Regions from separate parts of the Paenibacillus sp. GCM10027626 genome, predicted to be linked through region 3. Evidence: riboswitches for the same ligand, from Rfam matches in the RefSeq annotation. Region 3 holds a riboswitch; each other region holds the start of a gene.
The links. A riboswitch is a leader RNA that binds a small molecule or an ion and turns the genes downstream of it on or off. The one in region 3 is predicted to bind thiamine pyrophosphate.

Region 1 (7,358 bases), on a different contig from region 3:
GTCCGGACGGCGATGAAATCGTTAAGGCTGAATACAAGTATAAGTACGATGCGAAAAACAACGGCTTTGCCGATGACAACTGGAAAACGATTGACGGCACGCTGGAAAGCCTCACTATCAATCCGGATAAGGTCGGGAAGTATTTATTCTATGTGAAGGTAACGGAAGCGTATGGACAAAGCGGCGATACCGCCAAAACGTCGGAAGCGATATTGACGATGGATGTGGTCAATAATGCGCCGGAGGTGTCCTTTGAGGTAGAAGGGAAAAATCTGCAGCCGGATTTGAATGCATCGACAACGATCCGGACAGATACGATGATGGGCTGGCCAGTCTACGTACCGAATACCACGGAACAAGTATTTCGCAAAAATGACCTTTGGACAACGAACGGCGGAGGCAGCTTGGCAGCTGGCAGTGGACAAAATTTTGGTGATAACCGATTCCGAACCGCCTCCTCGCTCATCTTTGGAGGAAATGGAAGTTATGCGTGGTATATGCCACCACAGCAGGATTTAGGTTTTGGCGCAAATAATCTTTCACCATGGCGGTCAATGACGACATTGGATGAGAATCAGCTTTTGCTCGATGTGAACAACCGTCCTTTCTATGTGTCCACATATTCGGATTATAAAGTACGGTCGAACAAAAAGTTGGTCTACTTTCACCAAAGGGATACATCCGGCAGCTTCCCTAACGTTAAGCGTAATATACGCATCTATGCGCTTGATCCAACCAAGCTTTCACCAGTAGAAATGTATTCTGAAGGTTGGGGGCTATTATACCGATATAAAAATGGCAGTCCATATGCTTTCACCATTGCCGATTGGTATAGTGCAACCGATCAACAATGGGAAGTGGCAGGCAGATATATTTATGTAGGATCTCGACCTGAATCCGGTGATACTACCAAATCGACGATTACTGTCTATGATGCATTTACAGGTAAAAAAATTAAAGAAGCCGAAATGCCTTTCTGGACTTTTATCGGTGCACGAGGCGATAAACTCCTTATGGGCATATCTAGTTGGGGGAGCAAGGTTGGCGAAGAGTTTGGAACGTACTATGAAGTGTCCCCTGACCTAAGTGTGAAGAAGCTAACGGGCTGGACGGTTCCGGCGCCGCGAGCAAGTTTCGTCAGTCCAAGTAACAGCCCATACATGATTCTTGAACCTATGTATTTTGATCCGCAAGGGAATTCTTATGTATATGGTGGATTCAGGACGGGGAATAACCATTCCTATTACGATCTTAATGTGACTAAATATGACGTAAACATGAATATGGTCTGGCGGCGTTATTTGACCGATCCACAAGTGTGGACAGCGCCTTTCTCTGGCGGTGCGCCTGGACTCGTCGGTCAGTACAGTACCTTGTACTACCCGAAAATGGAGATCAATACTTTTGCCGGGGAGCTAACTGTTCCTGTTTATGAAGGCCATCCGAACGACCCATATATGTCGTCGGAGAGCTTATATGCGCTTGATATGAAGACGGGAGCAATTAAACGCTATTATGATGGCCGTGGATCTTCAGGGACAGGCATGAATAAACTGGAAGAGCATCGGATTTCATGGGATGGCTCGATGAAGCGCCCGCTGCGCCAGACGACTGCCGAAGGCTATTCGCTGGAAACGAAAGACTGGATAGGTGCATCGGGTTGTACATGGGTTGTTCGAGACAGCCAGGATCAGGAGATCATGCAAAAATCGGGCTGTTTTCCGTACACAACCTATTACCAAGATGGATTTATGATTTCGTTACAAGAGTATTTTCAGGATTCAAGCAATTTATATATGTTCACTGTCCGCGGGAAACCATCAACTGCGCCGCTTGTCAGGCAGATGCACACCAACGGCCAGTTCATGTCGAATATCACGTTATCTGATGCGGAAATGAAATATAGCTTCCGGATGGAGAATATTGATTTCGACAATGAAGTGACGGGGCTTTCCTTCCGGATGAAGGATACAAAAAATCGTTATGCAGTCGAATCGGACGGCCACTCCTTTGAGCTAGTGAAGTATGTGGGTGGTGTACGTACTGTGCTGAAAGCAAGCAACTATCCCTTCCAATCGGACAAAAGCTATGCGGTGCGGATCAAGACGGTCGGCAAGCAGATCGATGTCATTTTGAATAACATTCCGGTGATAAGTGTGACGGACGGCAGCTTTAAAGAAGGCAAATTCGGTTATTTTTCTAACAAAGCCTATGTTTACTTTAGCGCCTTTACGTACAAGCCGGTTAAAGAAATCATCGAATGGTCGGACAGCTTCGCCATTTGGGATGAAGGGACGGCCACAGCAGAGGTTGCCTATAAGAACATTGAGTTTCTTGATCCGGAGAACGATCCGAAGGCTGGCTCTTACAACTGGACAATTGAGCATACGCCGCGCTTTATTAACAATCAGGGAGTATCGGCCAAACACAGCAAAACATTCAGCTCGGAGCAGCTCACCTTCGATAAAGTCGGGGACTACATCGTGACGCTGCAGGCGAAGGATGATCCGCATCCGAATTATCGTTATCCGGATATGACTTTTGATGAATACCGCAAGCTGTCGAATGCCTTTAAGAAAAAGGTGACGGTTCACCGCAGGCCGGTTTCGCAGTTTACTGTGAAGCAGGCGGCGGATGGGAAAGTCATTTGGACGGATACAAGCTATGATCCGGATCGCTATGAAAGTATCTACAAATATTCGGCCGAGAACACGGGCATTGATTACAAAGCAACGCGCGGCATTTTGGAGCGAAAATATTACTATATGAGCCCATCGGGAACGATTGTAGAAGAAAAGCTGGTTGCGCCACAAGAAAAAGGTCTGTATGAAATCGGCATGGCTGTCAAAGACGAATATAACGCTTGGTCAGATTATACGGTCGTCTCGCTGGATGTCGCTAAAACAGCGACACCGAATACACCGCCAGTTCCAGGCTTCACGACAAGCTATATCAATACGTACCGCAATGTACCAATCACAATCAATTCAACCGCCTACGATAAAGAGGACGGTGGACGTGAGAACTTGCCGCATGAATACTACATCCGCAATGTAACGACGGGCGGCGGCGAAACGCTGCAGAGCACATCGCGGACGAGTTGGACGAAGACGTTCAATACGCTGGGAACGTTCAATATTCGGCAAAGGGTACAGGATTCTGCCGGCGCTGAGGCACAGTTCAGCCGCCAAGTGAATATTGTAAACCGCTTGCCGGTCGCACAGATTCTTGTTCCGGACAGCAACGATCAGAACAAGCCAACCAAGCTGAAGGAGCTGCGGCCGGAATTTAAATGGAGCTATTACGATACCGATGGCGATCCGCAAACACGCTTCCAGCTCAGAATTTACAAATATGGCGGCGTGCAGCTGCTGGACACTGATGTTCGGCCGGGCAGCGGCAGAGCTTGGCGACCGGCGGTTGATCTGCCGGAAAAAGTTAATCTGTATGTAATGGTGCGCGTTTTTGATGGCTATGATTGGGGCGTGTGGAGCGATCCGAAATTCTTTTATATTGAAACGAATCAGCCGCCAACTGCTGATTTTGATTGGCAGCCGAAGCCGGTTTATGAAGGGGATACAATTACACTGCGCGCAAATGCCGATGATGCCGACCGCGACCGGTTGACAATGCGTTACCGGATCGTCGATCCATCCGGAAAATCAAGCGATTTTAATTATGAGGCGGATCATCCATATAGTATTAATGAACCGGAAATAAACGCTGCTAAGCCGGGTCAATACAGTGTTGAGCTGATAGTGTCGGATGGAAAGGCTGATCCGGTCATTGTGCAGAAGACGATTCAGGTGCTTCCGTTAACAGTTAGCGGTGAAGTAAAGCATACGGAATTATGGGATGAGCGGCGCAAGGCAAGCAATAAGAAAATTAGCGGCAATGAGGAACAACCGCGAAGCTATGATATGTTTTGGGCAGGAGAAAAGTTTGTTTTGTATGCAGGAACGACAAAGACAGCTGGAGCTACTAAAGCCACTCGTGTCGAAGTGAAGATGGGGGAATATTCGACCCGCCTGATCGCTGCAGATACGTCTGCTTCCCAATGGAAAGGGGAGCTGTGGGATAAGCAATTCGAGCAGCTTAGCGATGGTCCGCTGACGTTTACATTTATTGCGTACTACAGCAACGGTATAGTCAAACAGACAACAGCAACGATTCAAATTGCCGGCAATGTAAATGCAATTGCAGGCGTCCATCGCAGGCAATAGCGGGATTTGCCAGAAGAGAGTTGACAAAACGGAAGGAGGAGGGGTATAGTCTTACACAGGAAATCCACTAGGGGCGCCCGTATGGGCTGAGATAAGGCAGCAGTGCCTTGGTCCCTTAGAACCTGATCTGGGTCATGCCAGCGTAGGAAAGTGGGAATGTGAATGCGACATTAGCAATGCGACTGCTGATAGGCGTGGGGTAAGCTGTATAGCTCTGGCCGCAGCAGGCTGCCTGTTATTGCTAATGTGCCCGGAATAGCGTGGCGGCTTATGCTGCTGCAGCATATTCGGGAATGTCCGCGTATACAGACCGCTCCTTCGCCGGAACGGTCTTTTTTGTTCTGGCGAGCAGCGTCTCTTCTATGACAATGGCAGCATGTTGTTTTTTGATGCCATGGACTTGCGCAGCCGTTTCTATTTTGACTATTATGAGCGCCTCCTAGTGATTTTCGAATTGAAACTCTAGGAGGTTTTTTTATGCCAATATTAACAACGCCATTGCCAGGCAGCCGCAAAGTATATGTAGAGGGAAGCCGTCCGGATGTGCAAGTGCCGATGCGGGAGATTGGCTTGACGCCTTCAAACCAAAAAGGAATCGAAGTGGAAAATGAGCCGGTTCGCGTATATGATGCGAGCGGTCCATATACGGATCAAGAGTCTGTCATCGATGTTCGCCGTGGATTGCCGGAGCTGCGCCGCGGCTGGATTGAGGAGCGAGCGGATGTAGAGCGCTATGAGGGGCGCGCCATCAAGCCGCAGGATAATGGCTTCAGTACGGCGCAATCGGCAGCGCAGCGGGGAGCCGAGGTGTTTCCGGGGAATGGGCGCCGTCCGCTGCGCGCTAAGGAAGGGCGGAATGTCACGCAGCTGCACTATGCGCGGAAGGGGATCATCACGCCTGAGATGGAATTTATCGCGATCCGCGAAGGGATGACACCGGAGTTTGTGCGGGATGAGGTTGCAGCGGGCAGAGCGATTATTCCGGCAAATATTAACCATCCGGAAAGTGAGCCGATGATTATTGGGCGTCATTTTCATGTCAAAATTAATGCGAACATCGGCAACTCGGCCGTCGCCTCCTCGATTGAGGAGGAAGTAGAAAAAATGACCTGGGCGACCCGTTGGGGTGCGGATACGATCATGGATTTGTCCACAGGCAAAAATATTCATACGACGCGGGAATGGATTGTGCGAAATTCGCCGGTACCGGTAGGAACGGTTCCGATTTATCAGGCGCTTGAAAAGGTTAATGGCAAGGCGGAGGATTTAAGCTGGGAAGTTTTCCGCGATACATTGATCGAGCAGGCAGAGCAAGGGGTCGATTATTTTACGATTCATTCCGGCGTCCTGCTTAGGTACATACCGCTTACAGCGAAGCGGGTGACGGGGATCGTTTCGCGGGGCGGCTCGATTATGGCGGCGTGGTGTCTGGCGCATCATAAAGAGAATTTTTTGTATACCCATTTTGAAGAGATTTGTGAAATTATGAAGCGTTATGATGTGGCCTTTTCGTTAGGCGACGGTCTGCGCCCGGGCTCGATTGCCGATGCAAACGACGAAGCGCAGTTCGGCGAGCTGGACACGCTTGGCGAGCTGACGAAAATTGCCTGGAAGCATGATGTTCAGGTGATGATCGAAGGGCCGGGACATGTGCCGATGCATCTAATCAAGGAAAATATGGATCGCCAGCTGGAGGTTTGCCAGGAGGCACCGTTCTATACGCTGGGACCGCTGACGACAGATATTGCGCCGGGGTACGATCATATTACGTCCGCGATCGGGGCGGCGATGATCGGCTGGTTCGGGACGGCGATGCTGTGCTACGTAACGCCGAAGGAGCATCTGGGACTGCCGAATAAGGAAGACGTTAAAGAAGGCGTCATTACGTACAAAATCGCCGCGCATGCGGCAGATTTGGCCAAAGGCCATCCGCGTGCGCAGCAGCGCGATGATGCGCTTTCGAAGGCGAGATTTGAGTTCCGCTGGCGCGATCAGTTTCATTTGTCGCTTGATCCGGAACGGGCGATGTCCTACCACGATGAAACCTTGCCGACTGAAGCGGCGAAGACGGCTCATTTCTGCTCCATGTGCGGACCGAAGTTTTGCAGTATGCGCATCACGCAAGATATCCGCGACTATGCCGAGGAGAATGGGCTGGAGACGCGCGAGGCGATTGAAGCGGGGATGAAGGAAAAGTCTGAAGCTTTTAAAGCAGCGGGTAGTACGATTTATGGCACCTAATGACAATCGGTGGTCAGAGCGCTACTCCCGGCAGATTCGCTTTGCGCCGATAGGGCTGCAGGGCCAGGAGCGGCTGCAAGCGGCAACGGTACTGATCGTCGGGTGCGGCGCACTCGGCGCCTCCCTGGCCCAGCATATGGCGCGGGCAGGCATCGGTACGATTCGCATCGTTGACCGCGATTTTGTAGAGCCAAGCAATCTGCAGCGCCAGATGCTGTTTGATGAAGCTGACGCGCTGGCGATGCTGCCGAAGACGGTGGCTGCAGCGAATAAATTGCGCCAAATCAATAGCGAGGTCAGCATAGAGCCGCATGTCGCCAATGTGACGGCGGCCAATGTGTCCACGTTTGTCTCAGGTGCGGCCCTTGTGCTGGACGGAACAGACAATGCCGAGACGCGCTATGTGATGAGCGATGCTTGCTTCCAAGAAGGGATCCCGCTGTTTTATGGCGGGATTGCCGGAGCGCATGGCATGTGTGCAGCGCTTGTGCCGGGCGAAAGTGCATGCCTGCGCTGCCTGGTTGGCGAAGAATCGGAGGGCGAGCAAGGGGAAACCTGCGATACGATTGGCGTCATTTCGCCGATTGTCGACTGGATTGCGGCGATGCAGGCGGCAGAAGCGCTCAAGTGGCTGACGGGAAACAGCGATATGCTGCGGCGCACATGGCTGACGGTGAATTTGTGGCCGTTTCGCTTGTATGAAGCTGCACTGCCGTCAGCTGTACCAGCTTGTCCGCATTGCGGGTACAAGGGGGATGCCGCCCCCGCTTTGCCGCCAGCCGGTTCTCCCCAGGCAACGGCGATTTGCGGGCGTGACAGCGTACAAGTAGCCTGGGCGTCCGCTTTCGATCTGACCGCGATGAAGCAGCGGTTTGCAGCTGCCAATTACGAAGT
Region 2 (7,358 bases), on a different contig from region 3:
ATTTCTATTATCGTTGCCATGAGCAGGATTCTCATCATTACCGGCATTAATGAAATGATGATCGCCCCCTTCGCCCGGCTCATCCGCACGCCGGCTATGGCCTTCTGGGGCATTGGGTTTATTATGATGCTCACTTCTTTGTTTTTTTGGCCATCGCCGGGAGTCGCGCTAATTGGCGCTGTATTATTGCCGGTTGCCGTACGTGTTGGCCTGCCGGCGCTTGGGGCTGCGATGGCAATGAATCTGTTCGGTCACGGCATCGCCTTATCAGGCGACTACATTATTCAAGGGGCTCCTAAGCTGACAGCCGATGCGGCCGGACTGCCGGTCACAGCCGTCATGCAAGCCAGCATACCGCTTGTTATCATTATGGGACTTGTCACAACGATCGCCGCCTTCTGGATGATGCGCAGAGATATGACCAAAGGAACGTGGCGCGACGGGCTGATCAAGCTTGAAACCGGCAAAAATCAGGCGGCCGCCCCAAGCAGCGGCGAAGTGACGGTCGCCCTGCCCCGCCCATTGAAACGCTGGCTCGCCGTCATTATCCCGCTTTTATTCGCCGCTGATGTCGCAGCAATGTTCATGCTTGACCTGCAGGGCGGCGACGCCACCGCCTTGATCGGCGGAACGGCTGTAATTATTCTTATTGCCGTTACGCTCATTGCCCACCGGCACCGCGGACTTGAACAGACGACTGCCTACATGATCGAAGGTTTTCAATTTGGCTTTCGCGTCTTCGGCCCGGTCATTCCGATCGCAGCCTTCTTTTATTTGGGGGATGCGGCCATTACTGAACTGTTCGGCAATACATTGCCAGACGGCTCGCACGGGATCGTGAACGATCTCGGCGTTGCGCTCGCTCATCATGTCCCGCTCAATGAAACGGTAGGAGCGATTACCCTGACGATTACCGGAGCGATTACCGGCCTTGACGGGTCGGGCTTTTCCGGCATTTCTTTGGCAGGCTCGGTCGCCAAGCTGTTTGCAGCCGCCATCGGAACTGGCGCCGATACTTTGACCGCATTAGGGCAAGTAGCAGCCATTTGGGTCGGGGGCGGCACCCTTATTCCGTGGGCGCTTATTCCGGCAGCAGCCATATGCGGCGTCGATCCGTTTGAGCTCGCCCGCAGAAACTTGAAGCCGGTATTGATCGGCCTTATCGTTACGACAATTGCCGCGATATTCCTCATCTAGCCCGCAAAATAAACAGAGCTGTCTTACCGTAGTCGTCGACTAGGCAAGACAGCTCCTTTATTGCAGCGGTTTTTCTGCAGCTTCATGATATGCGATAAAATCGCAAGGCATTGTTCAGCAGCGCTTCTGCGGCGGCTGAATGCTCAACTGCCTTCAATTCCGCAATAGCTGCGGCAACCTGCTTGACCATCCCCGGTTCCGTCCTTTTGCCGGCAAAAGGCCCCTCGAACGGCCACGGTCCATCCGTCTCCGTCATGAGCAGCTCTAGCGGATATTGGCGGACGAGCTGTTGAATCTCCTCCTCGTACACGACATCGGGGGTAATTGAGATCATATAGCCGTTGGACATCATTCGGCTGACAGTCGCTTCGCTCCCCTTGAACCAATGAAAATGCGCATATCGCACCTGGTAGCGCTCCAGCAGATCAAGCGCCTTGTCCGCATCCTCGTACACAGCATGCAGCACGATCGGCAAATCCAGCTCCGCCGCGAGCTGAACAAACTGCGACAGTAAATTTAGGTAAGGGGACTCGTCGAACTCTTCTCCCTTCGCTTCCGCTTCAGTCCGCGTATAATAAGGAAGACCTACTTCCCCAATGGCAAATCGTTCTCCGGCCGCATGCCGCTCGCGTATCCAATCCAGCAGCGCAGCAAGCTCTGCCTTATCAGGAAGCCGCTGCTCCGGATGAAAGCCATAGGCAGGCGTAATCAGATCAGGATACCGCTCTGCCAGCGCTTGATTCCCTCGACTGGAAGAAAGGTTCATAGACACAGCCACGATGCCGGTGACACCGTCCGCCGCCGCGTTCTCCAGCAAAGCGCCGCGCTCAGCCTGCTCATACAAATCGACATGCAAATGCGCATCAACATAAAGTATCCGCTGTCCGCTCATAATGGCCCCCCTATTGCCCCGCCTGCGCCGACCGGCTGCAGCAGGCTGTAAATTTCCTGCTTCAGCTCATTGAACAGCTGATCCGTCCACAGCTCTTCTTCGCGCGGCCGTGCAAACGGGACGTTAATTTCGCGAATGACCCCAGCCGGCGCATGGGAAAGGACGATAATCCGATCAGACAGCAGCAGCGCTTCCTCAATGCTGTGGGTAATAAAAAGTACAGAACGCCGATCTGCCTCCCATAGCGACAGCAGCCATCTCTGCATATGCAAGCGAGTCAGCGCATCCAGCGCGCCAAACGGCTCATCCAGACACATCAGCGGCTGCGGCGAAAGCAGCGCCCGCAAAAAGGATACCCGCTGCTGCATCCCTCCCGACAACGCATGCGGATAAGCATCCGCCTCCGCGCCCAGACCGACTTTATCCAGCCATTCCCGAGTGGCCGCCCGCGCCTGCTCGCGCGGAATGCCGGCAATTTCCAGCGCCATCTCAATATTACCCGCCACAGTGAGCCAAGGCATCAAGGAGGCCTGCTGCGGCATATAGGCGATTAACCCGCGCTCAAGCGGCTCAATCCGGCGGCCGCCAATGAATATTTCGCCTGCCGTCGGTTTTTCAAGTCCGCCGATAAGATGAAAGAGCGTCGACTTCCCGCTGCCGGAAGGACCGATAAGCGAGACGAACTCCCCTGTTTTCACATAAAGCGACACATCCTTCAGCACCTGCTTGGCTTGCGAGCCGCCGTTGAATGTCTTGGACAGCCCCCGCACTTCCAGAGCATTATGTTCATTGCTCATAACCTCACTCCCCTTCCAGCTTCGGCGCCCGCCAGCGAACAAATAGTCTTTCCAGTATGGCGATCAGACCGAATAACAACAGGCTCATCGCAACAATCGTCACGATGCCGACGAATACACGGCTCGTCTGGAAGCCCTTGGACGCCAGCCGGATAAAAGCGCCGAGCCCTTTGCCCGATCCGATCGTATCAACGTAGATTGCGCTGATTACGCTGTATGTGGCAGCAATTTTCAATCCCGAGAACAAGTAACTGATGGCATTAGGCAGCTCCAGCCGCCAAAACATTTGCTTTCTGGTTGCTCCTATCATCTTCATGTACATGACCAGCTTTGGATCTGCTTGCGTAAGTCCTGTCAGCATGGCGACAGCAACCGGAAAGAAACATACGAGCATTAAAAGAAGCACTTTGGGCAGCAGTCCAAAGCCGAACCAAATGACAAATAGCTCGATAAGCACAAAGACAGGCACATTTTGCGTCAACACAAGCAAAGGGTAGAAGCCGGCTTTTGCTCCGGGAATCATATGCAGCAAAGCGGCGAGCACGAAGCCCGCCGCCGATCCCGCTGCAAAGCCGAGCAGCGTCAAACTTATCGTGGTACTAGCATGGTCGTACAGCCGAGGGGCCACCGCAAGAAATTCCTTCGCAATTGCCGACGGCGCAGGCAGCAGCCAAGGGTCCAGCCGAAAAAAAGCGACCGCAGCTTGCCATATTAGTATCAACGAAGCGAGCACCGCTGCCGGCGGCCATACCTTGCTAAGTACGGATCTTTTATTTCCCATCCGGGTATTTCTCCAGCAGCCGGTCCATAGAAGCGCCATTTTTCGGGTTGTGATACACTTTGATTTGCGAAATGACCGAAGGGCAGCCCATCTCAGTCATTGCGTCATTCATGCGCTGGACAATCTGCAGCAGCTCGCCCAGTTCACCTTCCATCGTCGTCTCAAGCGGCGCTACCCGGTAAGGCACCCCGGATGCTTTAATAACCGCAATTGCCCGGTCAACATAAGGAAGCGAGCTTTCCCCGCCAGGTGTTTGCGGCAAAATCTGAATGCTTAGCAATGTGTTAGCCACTGTGAACAGCTCCTCTTATTGTAATGTTCGCTTTATCCTTGCGGCAAAAATTCATTCGTAAACGCTTTGTCTACATCCAGTTCCTGCTCAAGCAATTTGTGGTCGAGCATCCATTTGGCATAGTTTTCCCACACTTCCCGCTTCTGTTCGCCCCAGCGCGGCGCATCGTCCTGATATTTCGGGCTGAGCCATTTCTGGCTGGCACGCACCAGGTCGGCATTCAAGTCCGGTTCGGCTTTGATCAGCACCTCGGCAGCGTCTTCCGGATGCTCGATGGCAAACTGATAGCCTTCGGCTGCCCCGGCGACAAAAGCTTCAACCAGCGCCTTATTATCGGCGATCATTTTCTCGCTTGTGGTCAGAACAGGCGTGTAGTAATCCAGCTTATCGCTATAGTCTGTCAAATACACCATGTTCAGCTTTTCTCCGCGAAGCTCCGCCTCGACACCGGTCCAGGCGTAATAAATCCAGGCAAAGTCGATATTGCGTTTGACCGCTGTAAAGAAATCGACATCCCCGATGCTAACGTTTGTGACCTTGCTGGCATCGGCGCCCTGCTCGCTCATCAGTGATTCGATAATCGCTTCCTCGGCAGGGGAGCCCCAGCCGCCATAAGTCTTGCCTTCAAAATCTTTTGGCGTTTTAATGTTTTTCTCCACAGGCGAAGCGAATCCGGACGTATTGTGCTGAATGACTGCTGCAAGCGATACGATAGGCACGCCTTGAATTCTCGCTTGGGTAACGCCCTCCTGGTAGCTTACGCCAAACTCGGCCGCTCCAGTGGCGACCATTTTGTCCGATCCGGCATCCCCTGGCAAAATAATTTCCACATCAAGCCCGTGATTTTTGAAAAAGCCGTTGTCTCTGGCAACATATAATCCGGTATGATTAGTATTCGGAGCCCAATCCAGCACCAGCTTCACCTTCGTGAGCGGTTTGTTTTCGGCTTGTCCGGCTTCTCCGTCATTTGGCTGCTGCTGCCCGTTCCCGGTGCCGCTGCCTGTATTTGCCGGCGCTTCATTGCCCGCTTTTGCCCCGCATCCGGCAATTACCAGCATGAATACGACAAGCATAATTCCAAAGTTCAGTACCTTGCTGCCTTTTCTGTTCATCATCTCGATTGCCTTCCCCTTCCTGACTGCACCAAAAAATTTAAAGCGACTTGATCTGTCCTGTATACATAGAAAAAGCGTCCTCCTGACCGGAGGACGCTACAACATTGCTCTACAAAAACCGCCTGTTACGGCGTCTGCATAAACAGAGCCGGTAAAGCACGGCTAGATGCTAAGTTCCTACGCTGGCATTATCCAGATCAGGTCTAAGGGTCGGGATTGTTCTTGCTTTGGAATCCCCTCTCAGCCGGCCATTACCCAGCTCCCCATGTCATATTCAATTAGTCGCAAGCTTCATTATACCACTAACCGGGCAAAAAGCTACTCTTTTTCTCGCTCGAATTGGCGATCGAATGATGAAGACGCCCCTTTTCTTCCCGTCCGGAATTTGCGCGTATGCACCTTCGCCTCATCCGTATTCGTAACGCGATTGCGGCTCCATTCAATCAGAATGCGGTCGATGTAGCGGAAATGCAGCTTTCCGGCAAAGACGGCCTCCTTCAAAGCAAACCGAATCAGTTCGTCCGGATAGCGGTCCTCATCAAGCCAGCCGCTGATTGTCTCGCATTCCATCGGTGATAACGGGCGGCCGAACTCCTGTTCAAATACTGTAAACAGATCCGCTGCCGGCAAATCGGCATCCGATTCCTCACGTGCCTGCCGATCTGGCCGGACATGGTTAAGCGACTGCTTGGCATTATCCGACATCCATTCTGCGGAGCGTAATATCCAGCCATCCCAATTATAACATTCGGAATGGACGCCGGTGACCGGATCGAGCTGCTCGTCGATGGCCAGCAGCCCCTCCTTAAGCAGTCTGCCGATAAGCTGGTGCGCGGCACTCACCGTTATGCCCAATCGCTCGGCCAGTTGCTCCGGCGTGGGAAAGTCGATCTGCTCCAATTGGCGGAACATCAGCAGCTGAACAAGCAGCATCATTTCTGTATCAGACAGGCCGATCCCCCGATAGGCGCGCAGCAGCCCGGCGGGAATAACGACACTGCCGCTATTCATCGCCGCAGCCATGCCGCGGGCGTAAGCCTTCCACATTTCATTTTTCATTCATACACTCAACCCTTCGCTAATTTAACCGTTTTGTAGCGGCTCAGCCCCAGCCGAGCCCTTCGCTTGATTGTTGAGCATTAAATGATACGTATCCTGGGCGATAACAAGCTCCTCATTGGTCGGTACAACCCATACCTCTACACGAGAGGCGTCGGTCGAAATTTTGCGGGCCTCTTTGCTATGTACCGCATTACGCTCAACGTCCAGCTCAATGCCGAAAAATGTCAGCTCCTCACATACCGCTTGGCGTACAATGGCAGAATTTTCACCTACCCCTGCCGTAAAAACGAGCGCATCTAGCCCGTTCATAACAGCGGTATACGCCCCGATATATTTGCGCAGCCGGTACACGTACATATCAAAAGCGAGCGTTGCCTGCTTGTCCCCTTCAGCCATCGCTTCCGTAATTTCCCGCATGTCGCTGCTGATGCCGCTGATCGCCTGCAAGCCGCTATGCTTATTCAGCATCGAGTTGACATCGCTTAAGGTCAGCTCTTCCTTGAACATTGCGAAAGGTACTATCGCCGGATCAAGATCGCCGCTGCGCGTACCCATCATCAGCCCTTCAAGCGGTGTGAGCCCCATACTGGTATCGCACGACTTTCCATCCTTTATCGCTGCGCAGCTGGCGCCATTGCCAATATGGCAGGTGACCATTTTCAACTCTGCAAGCGGCTTGCCGATCAGCTCGGCTGCTATACGGCTTACATAATCGTGCGAAGTGCCATGAAAGCCGTAGCGCCGTATTTTATGCCTTTTGTAAAGCGCCATCGGAATCGGGTACAGAAACGCTTTGCGCGGCATCGTCTGATGAAAGGCGGTATCGAATACAACCGTTTGCGGCACGCCCGGCATATTCGCTTCGACAGCGGCAATTCCCATCATTGCTGCCGGATTATGGAGCGGCGCCAGATCGAACAATTGGCGGATCTCCAGCTGGACCTTTTCATTGACAATGGTGGATTCTTTAAAGCTTTCGCCGCCGTGAACGACGCGGTGGCCGACTGCTTTTATTTCATCCATCGACTTCAGCTTCCCGTATTCGGGGTGGGTAAGCAGATCTATAACCCGTCTAACAGCCGTGTTATGATCGAGAATTTCACTGACATGCCGGACATCCGGCATTCCTGCAGGCTCATGCGATACGATCGAGGATTCCATCCCGATCCGCTCCACTCGCCCCTGCGCAAGCACGGTCTCATTCTTCATATTGTACAGCTGA
Region 3 (7,358 bases):
CATGAGCCGCGAGCAAGCGATCGCCAACACAAACAATCTTGCACAGCAGGCAAAAGCGCTCGGGCTCGACTATTATTTTGATCGCACGATCCTGACCAACACATTTGACGCTCACCGTCTGACGCATTTTGCCGCAACGAAAGGAAAGCTCGCCGAGATGACGGAACGATTGTTGAAAGCTCATTTTACCGATACGCTTCATATTGGCCATCAAGACACTTTAGCCGATTTGGCCGCGGAGATCGGCCTTGATCGCGACGAAGCTCTCCGCGTTCTGACTAGCAGCGACTACGCGAATGAAGTACGTGCTGATGAAGAGGAAGCCAGACGGATCGGCGTCAAGGGCGTTCCGTCCTTCGTCATTAACAGAAAATATGCCATATCCGGCGCACAGCCGAGTGAAGTATTTTTGGAGGGCTTGCAAAAAGCGTGGGAAGAAGACCACCCGCTAACCGTACTCGGCGGTTCTGCCGAAGGTGCGGTATGTACGGACGAAGGTTGTGCGATTCCCGGAAAAGAGAGTCAATCATGATGATCAAGTTAGGTGTTCTGGATCAAGTATTTGTCAGTGAGGGCGGGACTGCCGCAGACGGATTGCGACAGTCGACCCGTCTTGTTCAGGCAGCAGAATCACTTGGTTACTACCGCTTCTGGATATCAGAACATCATGCTACGCCTGCGCTCGCTTTCTCCAGCCCGGAAGTGCTGATCCCACATCTGGCTGCCGCAACGTCACGCATTCGCGTCGGATCGGGCGGCATTATGCTCCCGCATTACAGCGCGTATAAAGTTGCGGAAAACTTCCGGCTGCTGGAGGCGCTCCATCCCGGACGCATCGATCTTGGCTTGGGACGCGCCCCGGGCGGCATGCCGCTTGCAACGAAAGCGTTGCAGCAGGATAAATTTGTTGATGTGAACAAATATCCTCAACAGGTACTGGATATTATCGGTTACTTCCATAACGCGATGCCTGTGGGCCACCCATTCGAGAAGTTGTTGGCCTCCCCTGACATTCCGACGGCGCCGGAAATTTGGCTGCTCGGTTCAAGTGGTGAAAGTGCGAGGATTGCCGCAAAACTGGGAACTTCATATGCATTCGCAGAATTTTTCGGTACGCCGGGAGGCGAAGAGGCGACCCAGTATTACAATGGGCATTTCGAGCCGAACCCGGTACTGGAAGATCAACCGCGCTCGATGATCGCCACAATTGCCATTTGCGCCGATACGGAAGAAGAAGCGGACCGATTGGCAAAAAGCAGCGATTTATTGTTCCTTGGCATTGCTACTGGCAGGGAGATGCCATTTCTGCCTTCCGTGCAAACAGCCGCGGCTTATCCGTATACGGAAATGGATTTAATGCACATCCGGCAAACTCGAAAGCGACGAGTAGTCGGCACTCCTGCCCAAGTGAAAGAACAGTTGCTTCGAATGGCGGCGGACTACAACGTTGGTGAAATTCTCATCAATAGCCCGATCCATGACGAGAAGGCGCGAATTCGCTCATACGAGCTGATTGCGGATACGTTCGGGATGACCGGGAAAAATAGTAACCTCTAGTAGTCGTCGAATACATCAAAAGAAAAGGACCTGCTCATGCGGGTCCCTCTTATCCTATTATAATTTGGAATCAATCCCCAGAAACAAACCCTTCAGCTTGGCAGCCGCGAGTGTTATATCGTCCTCGGAAATGACAGCGGAAACCACCGCAATTCCATCTATCCCTGTATTCGAAAATAAGGGGATGGTGTTTTTGTTTATGCCGCCAATCACCACGACTGGCAATTGAATCGCCTTTCTTATTTCTCTTAATTCTTCCATAGCTACCAGTTCAGCGTCTGTTTTTGTGCCTGTCGCAAACATAGCGCCAACGCCGAGATAATCGGCACCGTCTTTCTCGGCTTGAAGAGCTTCCGCAAGACTGGATGCGGATACGCCGAGGATTTTGTCCTCTCCAATGATTTTTCGCACAATTTTAGCGGGCAAATCACTTTGTCCGATATGTACGCCGTCAGCTCCTACCGCCAAAGCGATGTCCACACGGTCATTGATGATGAGTGGAATATTGAAATGATTAGTAATCGCTAATACTTTCACTGCAGTATGATAAAAATCCAATGAGGATAATTTCTTCTCACGTAATTGAACCAGCGTACACCCGCCTAAAATCGCTTGTTCTACTGCCTGTTCCAACGCATCCGTACTCATCAGGCTGCTGTCCGTAACCAAATAAAGGCTGTAATCCAGCTCAGGCTTCATATACTTTAGCCCCTTTGTGTATCGTTTGGGCGCTTATTTTGCTTATTTCATCTATGAGAGCTGTACGGTAGCTGCCGTTTCCTTTTTGACCAGCATTTTCATAAGCATGTTCCCCTGCAATCCCCGTACACAAAAGACCGGCGACTGCCGCCATACGGTAATCCCCTGTGCTGCCGCAGAAAGAAGCGATAAGGGACGTGCACATACATCCTGTGCCGGTTATGGAGCCGAGCATTGGATGCCCATTCTCAATACAAATGACTGTTTTGCCATCGGATACGATATCAGTTTCTCCGGTAATGGCGACCGTACAGTTATATTGAGCCGCCAAGCCGCTTGCAATATCTATGCCGCTTTGCAGACTGTTCTCCAAGTCCGCTTCGGAAGCGTCCACTCCTTTCGTTGTTGCTTGGAGTCCGGCGATATAACGAATTTCAGACATATTGCCGCGAATGACGCTGAATTGCAGCCGTTCGAGCATCATCCTAACCGTCTGATTGCGGAAATTCGACGCGCCCGCGCCCACCGGGTCCAAAACGACGGGTATGCTCATTTCATTTGCTTTTTCCCCCGCGGCAAGCATAGATTCTATTGTTCTTTTATTTAAAGTCCCTATATTCAACACAAGCGCGGAGGATATTGCAGTAATTTCAGCCGCTTCCTCGATATCATCAGCCATGATGGGAGAAGCGCCGATTGCAAGCGTAACATTTGCGCAGTCGTTTACTGTCACATAATTGGTAAGATGGTGAACCAAAGGCTTGGTTTGCCGGACGTTGCTCAATAAACCGCTGATGTTTAAGGTTAAGTTATTGTCCATTGATCTCAGGCCCTTTCTTTAATCCATTGTTGTAAAGCTCATAAAAATGATGAGTCGGGCCGTTGCCCTTTCCGATGGACAAGGAATGCTGAATAGCGATTGTGATATATTCCTTCGCCCTATGTACCGCTTCCTGTAATCCATACCCCAATGCGAGGTTGGATGCAATAGCGGATGAATAGGTGCAGCCTGTGCCATGCGTATTTTTTGTCTCTATACGCTGTGCGTCGAACGAATAAAATTGTTCCCCGTCGAACAAGATATCCAGCGCGTTTCCTGCAGCATGACCGCCTTTTACAAGGACATTTTTACAGCCCATTTTATAAATCGCTGCGGCCGATTTTTTCATATCTTCGACATTGTTAATTTGTATGCCGGCGATTTTCTCTGCTTCTGGAATATTAGGAGTAAGAAGGTCAGCTAACGGAATAACCGTTTGGATCATTGTGTCTATTGCGTCGGGGTTCATAAGCGGACAGCCGTTTTTCGCATACATAACAGGATCAATTACAACATTGGCGGGAGCGTATTGTTTGAGCCTTCCTGCAACTGCATTCATGCAATCCGGCTGTGAGAGCATACCAATTTTCACTGCATCTACATCAATATCCTCGAAAACAGCATCGATTTGTTTTTCAATCATATCGGGCCTGACATCCTGAATGTCAATGACGCGGCTCGTATTTTCGGCTACTACTGAAGCAATGACACTCATGCCAAAAACGCCATGAGCCGAGAAAGTTTTTAAGTCGGCTTGAATGCCAGCGCCTCCGCTGCAATCCGAACCGGCAATCGTTAATACTTTTTTCATGCTTGCCACTCCCATTCTGTTAAATGTATAAAATAAAAAAACCTTGTCCTATTTCTGACAAGGGTAAAATAACACGGTCAATTGTTATTTGCTTCCCTACGTCAGTCTTAACTAACAGGTTCAAAGGGTCAGGTTTTAACCTTCTCAACCGCGAACAGTCCCCCCGCAAACGATAAGCCATATTCAGTTTTAGCAGCACACTGCAGTTAATATAAAAATAGAGCGCTCTCTCGATTCGTAGAAAGCGCTCTAACCATATACATAGAAAGATGTAATGATTCGCTTCCCTACGTTGGTCTTAACCAACAGGTTCAAAGGGTCAGGTTTTAACCTTCTCAACTACAAAGTAGTCCCCCCGCAAATTAGTATCATTAAAACATAAGCTTTTCAAAAAGTCAAATTTAGCGTTTGTTGCCAAGCTTGATCCCACGAGTAGCCTCCTTTTATAAAACTGTTATGATTCCATACGCGCCCTTTAAGTTTCGGTAGTCGTTGGTCATCATCGAGATACATGCAGCCATCCCCTTGTAATAATTGTTTAAACTCATGTTCAAAAGTATTGAATTTTTTCGGTCATCTACAAACCAATACGGCTAGACTTGACTGGTCGAACCATCACAAAAGATATGTTTTTAGCAAATCTCGATTATTCAACACAGCCTTGCAAAGCTTGTTCACGTTCACTTCTTGCGCTTTAATTGAAAGGATGGCAAGAACGACATTCGACAATCTTGAGTGATCAAAATGCTGTATAATATCATCCCATGCTTTTTTATGAATATAAAAATATCGATTTCGTGCAGCAAGCAACCGGATTTTCTCATTTGTTTTCATTTCTTGAAAACGGGCAAACTGTTGCTGGTCACTTTCCAATTCCGTTTTCACATAATCCTTCAATTTCGTAAGAGCTTCCAGCAGCAGTGGATGAATCGCGTCACCCTTTTCCCACAATAGCAAATCATCAAAATCTGTGATCACGTTCGTGGGGGCAGATACCACATGCTCCACCGACTCTTCTTTGTTCCACGATTGAAACTCGCGCCATAGCTCAGCCTTTTCTTCCCGGATGCCGCGCTCTTTCTCCAACAACGCCTCTATATCGCATGTATGACCAAGTTTATATCGTAACATAGCAACCATATCTGAAAAAGACAAACCCGATTTCACACGTTCCTGAACCCCTGCGATTTGCAACAAAATCTTTCCAAACAAAGAAGGGATCGTCTCCGGTTTCTCACTATGTGGATGATTGATCGACGTCCGCACGAATTCATCCAGGCTATCCTCCTCTGTTCCCCATTCCATTGACAGTACCGTTTCTATGAAATCGGCCGGATCAAATCTGCAACCATGTGGTTCAAGCACACAGATATCGCATGCCTCTTCCAGGCTGTAACCCTGGTTCAAATAAGCGGCAAGCGAGCTTCGAAATCCGACCATATTGACATCGAATTGCTTAAACCGTTCCGTAAAGTAAGCCGAAATCACTTCCGCTCTGAATTGTTTTCTTGCAAAGTCCCCCAGCGCCGAGTTCTTTTCTTGCAAGGTCAATTCCATCAAAGCTTTCAATGCAGCAATCTCATCGTGCAACACTCTTTTTATTCTGTTCAGCAGCTTCGCGTTATCGGCCCGATCCATCAGCTCGATTGGTTTTTTTAGTTTCGAATTTGCCCATTCCACCGCTTTATATATTTGACTAAAGGACACATCGCCAAAGACAATCGCATGCCCCGGAAATCGGCTTTCAATCAGACAGGCGATCGCCAGCACAGGGATGTGATACGGAAGGCCTTGTGTTTTGGATTCAAACACCTCGACATCATCCACTTCACTATCGTCCAAATCTTCGCTGATTAACGAAATAAGGATATCATCACATTGACCTCTCCCGCTGCTTTGTTTCCTGTAATACTGCAAATCCCTGATCAGCTTAAACGATTCGGCAGTCTGCATGGAATCGGCATCCCCGAACACATGCCATCCAACCGGACAACCCTCGGACTCCAACACCCGTTCTTTCGCGCGATCGACATACATCCAGTCACATCCATACGTCTTCCGGTCAACAATCCTGTCCAGAAACGGGTATGCCTTGATGAGCTCGAGCGATTCCTTGTAAACGCTTTCCCATTCTGCGCTTTCTATCTTGTTTGGCATAATACGAAGATGAATGGAAATCCCCATGTGACTCCCCCCTCTTAATCTACATGCAAGAAGAAACGGCTGACGACGTCCTTGAAGCGAGGCAAGTTTCTTCCCGTTATATTTTATAGCATTTATCAAGTGAAACTTATAAATTCTATAAAATCAAGAAAAGCTCTTAAGATCCAGATTTCGCATCTTAAGAGCTAATTATTATGAAGTGACCATTCCCCTACACCAGCATATTAAATTAATCATACTACACTCAAATGAAATAGGCAAGAGATGGTAGTGTTATCACGGGGCAATCGCATATGGACCTATAAATTCTTCCATCGTTTTTCCTTGTCAGCACATTTCCAGCTTGCTTTGCCAATCTTGCCCCCATCAACTCCTCATGTAGAAGCTGGTGCTTGAATTAGACACATTTGAAGACACATTTTAAAACGGATAGGACTTGACTAACGGATTCAAAAATTGAAACTGAACTAGACTGATACCAAAAGCGAAGCTAGCGGAGAAAAAGCAAAATACGCGGCGCGTCATTATGTAACTGACAATGGAAATCGTGGTATAGTATGAATGAGGACTGGAGATGATGGCGATGGAATTGCTTGACCCCCGATGATTGCAAGATACGGTTCCTTTATCAAGCAACTCTACAGTTGCTTATACTTGACAAGCAACCGTAGAGTTGCTTATACTCGATATATGAATTGGGACAAAGACGCTATATTCAAAGCACTTGGCGACTCGACTCGGCGGCTTATATTAGACGAACTATCCGAACGCAACGAGCTGACGTTGTATGAGCTTACAGTACGTCTCATTATGAAGCACGACCTTTCCATTTCGCGACAAGCGATAGCTAAACATCTTTCTGTATTGGAAGATGCAGGACTCGTAATATCAAGACGAAAGGGAAAATATCGAGTAGTTATATTCAACAACGAACCACTTAAAAATTTGCTGAAAGGATGGATTGAGTAATTTTATAAAATCGGAACAGTACTACTGACGAATGTATGAGTTGTTTTGCTTGCAGCCAGATTGTTCGTACAGCACCATGCGTTACAAATATCAAAGGAGGCAAAAACAGTATGAAAATTATTGTTACCAGTCTATTCGTACAAGATCAAGACAAGGCACTGGAGTTTTATTCAGAAAAGCTGGGGTTTATAAAAAAGGCGGACGTTCCTGTCGGAGAATTTAGGTGGATAACGCTTGTTTCTCCCGATGATCAAGACGGTACCGAGCTTTTGCTCGAACCGAATGACCATCCTGCCGCAAAGGAGTATCAAAAGAAGATATTTGCCGATGGCATCCCGG

Region 1: another riboswitch for thiamine pyrophosphate. It lies ahead of thiC (phosphomethylpyrimidine synthase ThiC); the one in region 3 lies ahead of thiD (bifunctional hydroxymethylpyrimidine kinase/phosphomethylpyrimidine kinase).
Region 2: another riboswitch for thiamine pyrophosphate. It lies ahead of ACFQ0N_RS04680 (ABC transporter substrate-binding protein); the one in region 3 lies ahead of thiD (bifunctional hydroxymethylpyrimidine kinase/phosphomethylpyrimidine kinase).

The regions. Positions count from the first base shown of each region.
Region 1 covers NZ_JBHTHC010000004.1:250,960-258,317, reverse strand. Annotated here, with positions in the region: gene ACFQ0N_RS10945 (hypothetical protein) at 1-4,223, shown strand, start outside; TPP riboswitch at 4,283-4,389, shown strand; gene thiC (phosphomethylpyrimidine synthase ThiC) at 4,701-6,464, shown strand; gene ACFQ0N_RS10935 (ThiF family adenylyltransferase) at 6,454-7,358, shown strand, end outside.
Region 2 covers NZ_JBHTHC010000002.1:190,794-198,151, reverse strand. Annotated here, with positions in the region: gene ACFQ0N_RS04705 (hypothetical protein) at 1-1,197, shown strand, start outside; gene ACFQ0N_RS04700 (TatD family hydrolase) at 1,280-2,089, opposite strand; gene ACFQ0N_RS04695 (ABC transporter ATP-binding protein) at 2,086-2,886, opposite strand; gene ACFQ0N_RS04690 (ABC transporter permease) at 2,891-3,667, opposite strand; gene ACFQ0N_RS04685 (thiamine-binding protein) at 3,657-3,959, opposite strand; gene ACFQ0N_RS04680 (ABC transporter substrate-binding protein) at 3,992-5,071, opposite strand; TPP riboswitch at 5,232-5,350, opposite strand; gene ACFQ0N_RS04675 (DnaD domain-containing protein) at 5,393-6,133, opposite strand; gene ACFQ0N_RS04670 (acetate/propionate family kinase) at 6,158-7,358, opposite strand, start outside.
Region 3 covers NZ_JBHTHC010000008.1:369,629-376,986, forward strand. Annotated here, with positions in the region: gene ACFQ0N_RS18030 (DsbA family oxidoreductase) at 1-532, shown strand, start outside; gene ACFQ0N_RS18035 (LLM class flavin-dependent oxidoreductase) at 532-1,557, shown strand; gene thiE (thiamine phosphate synthase) at 1,615-2,256, opposite strand; gene thiM (hydroxyethylthiazole kinase) at 2,246-3,076, opposite strand; gene thiD (bifunctional hydroxymethylpyrimidine kinase/phosphomethylpyrimidine kinase) at 3,066-3,887, opposite strand; TPP riboswitch at 3,963-4,062, opposite strand; TPP riboswitch at 4,154-4,254, opposite strand; gene ACFQ0N_RS18055 (hypothetical protein) at 4,503-6,071, opposite strand; gene ACFQ0N_RS18060 (ArsR/SmtB family transcription factor) at 6,741-7,019, shown strand; gene ACFQ0N_RS18065 (VOC family protein) at 7,130-7,358, shown strand, end outside.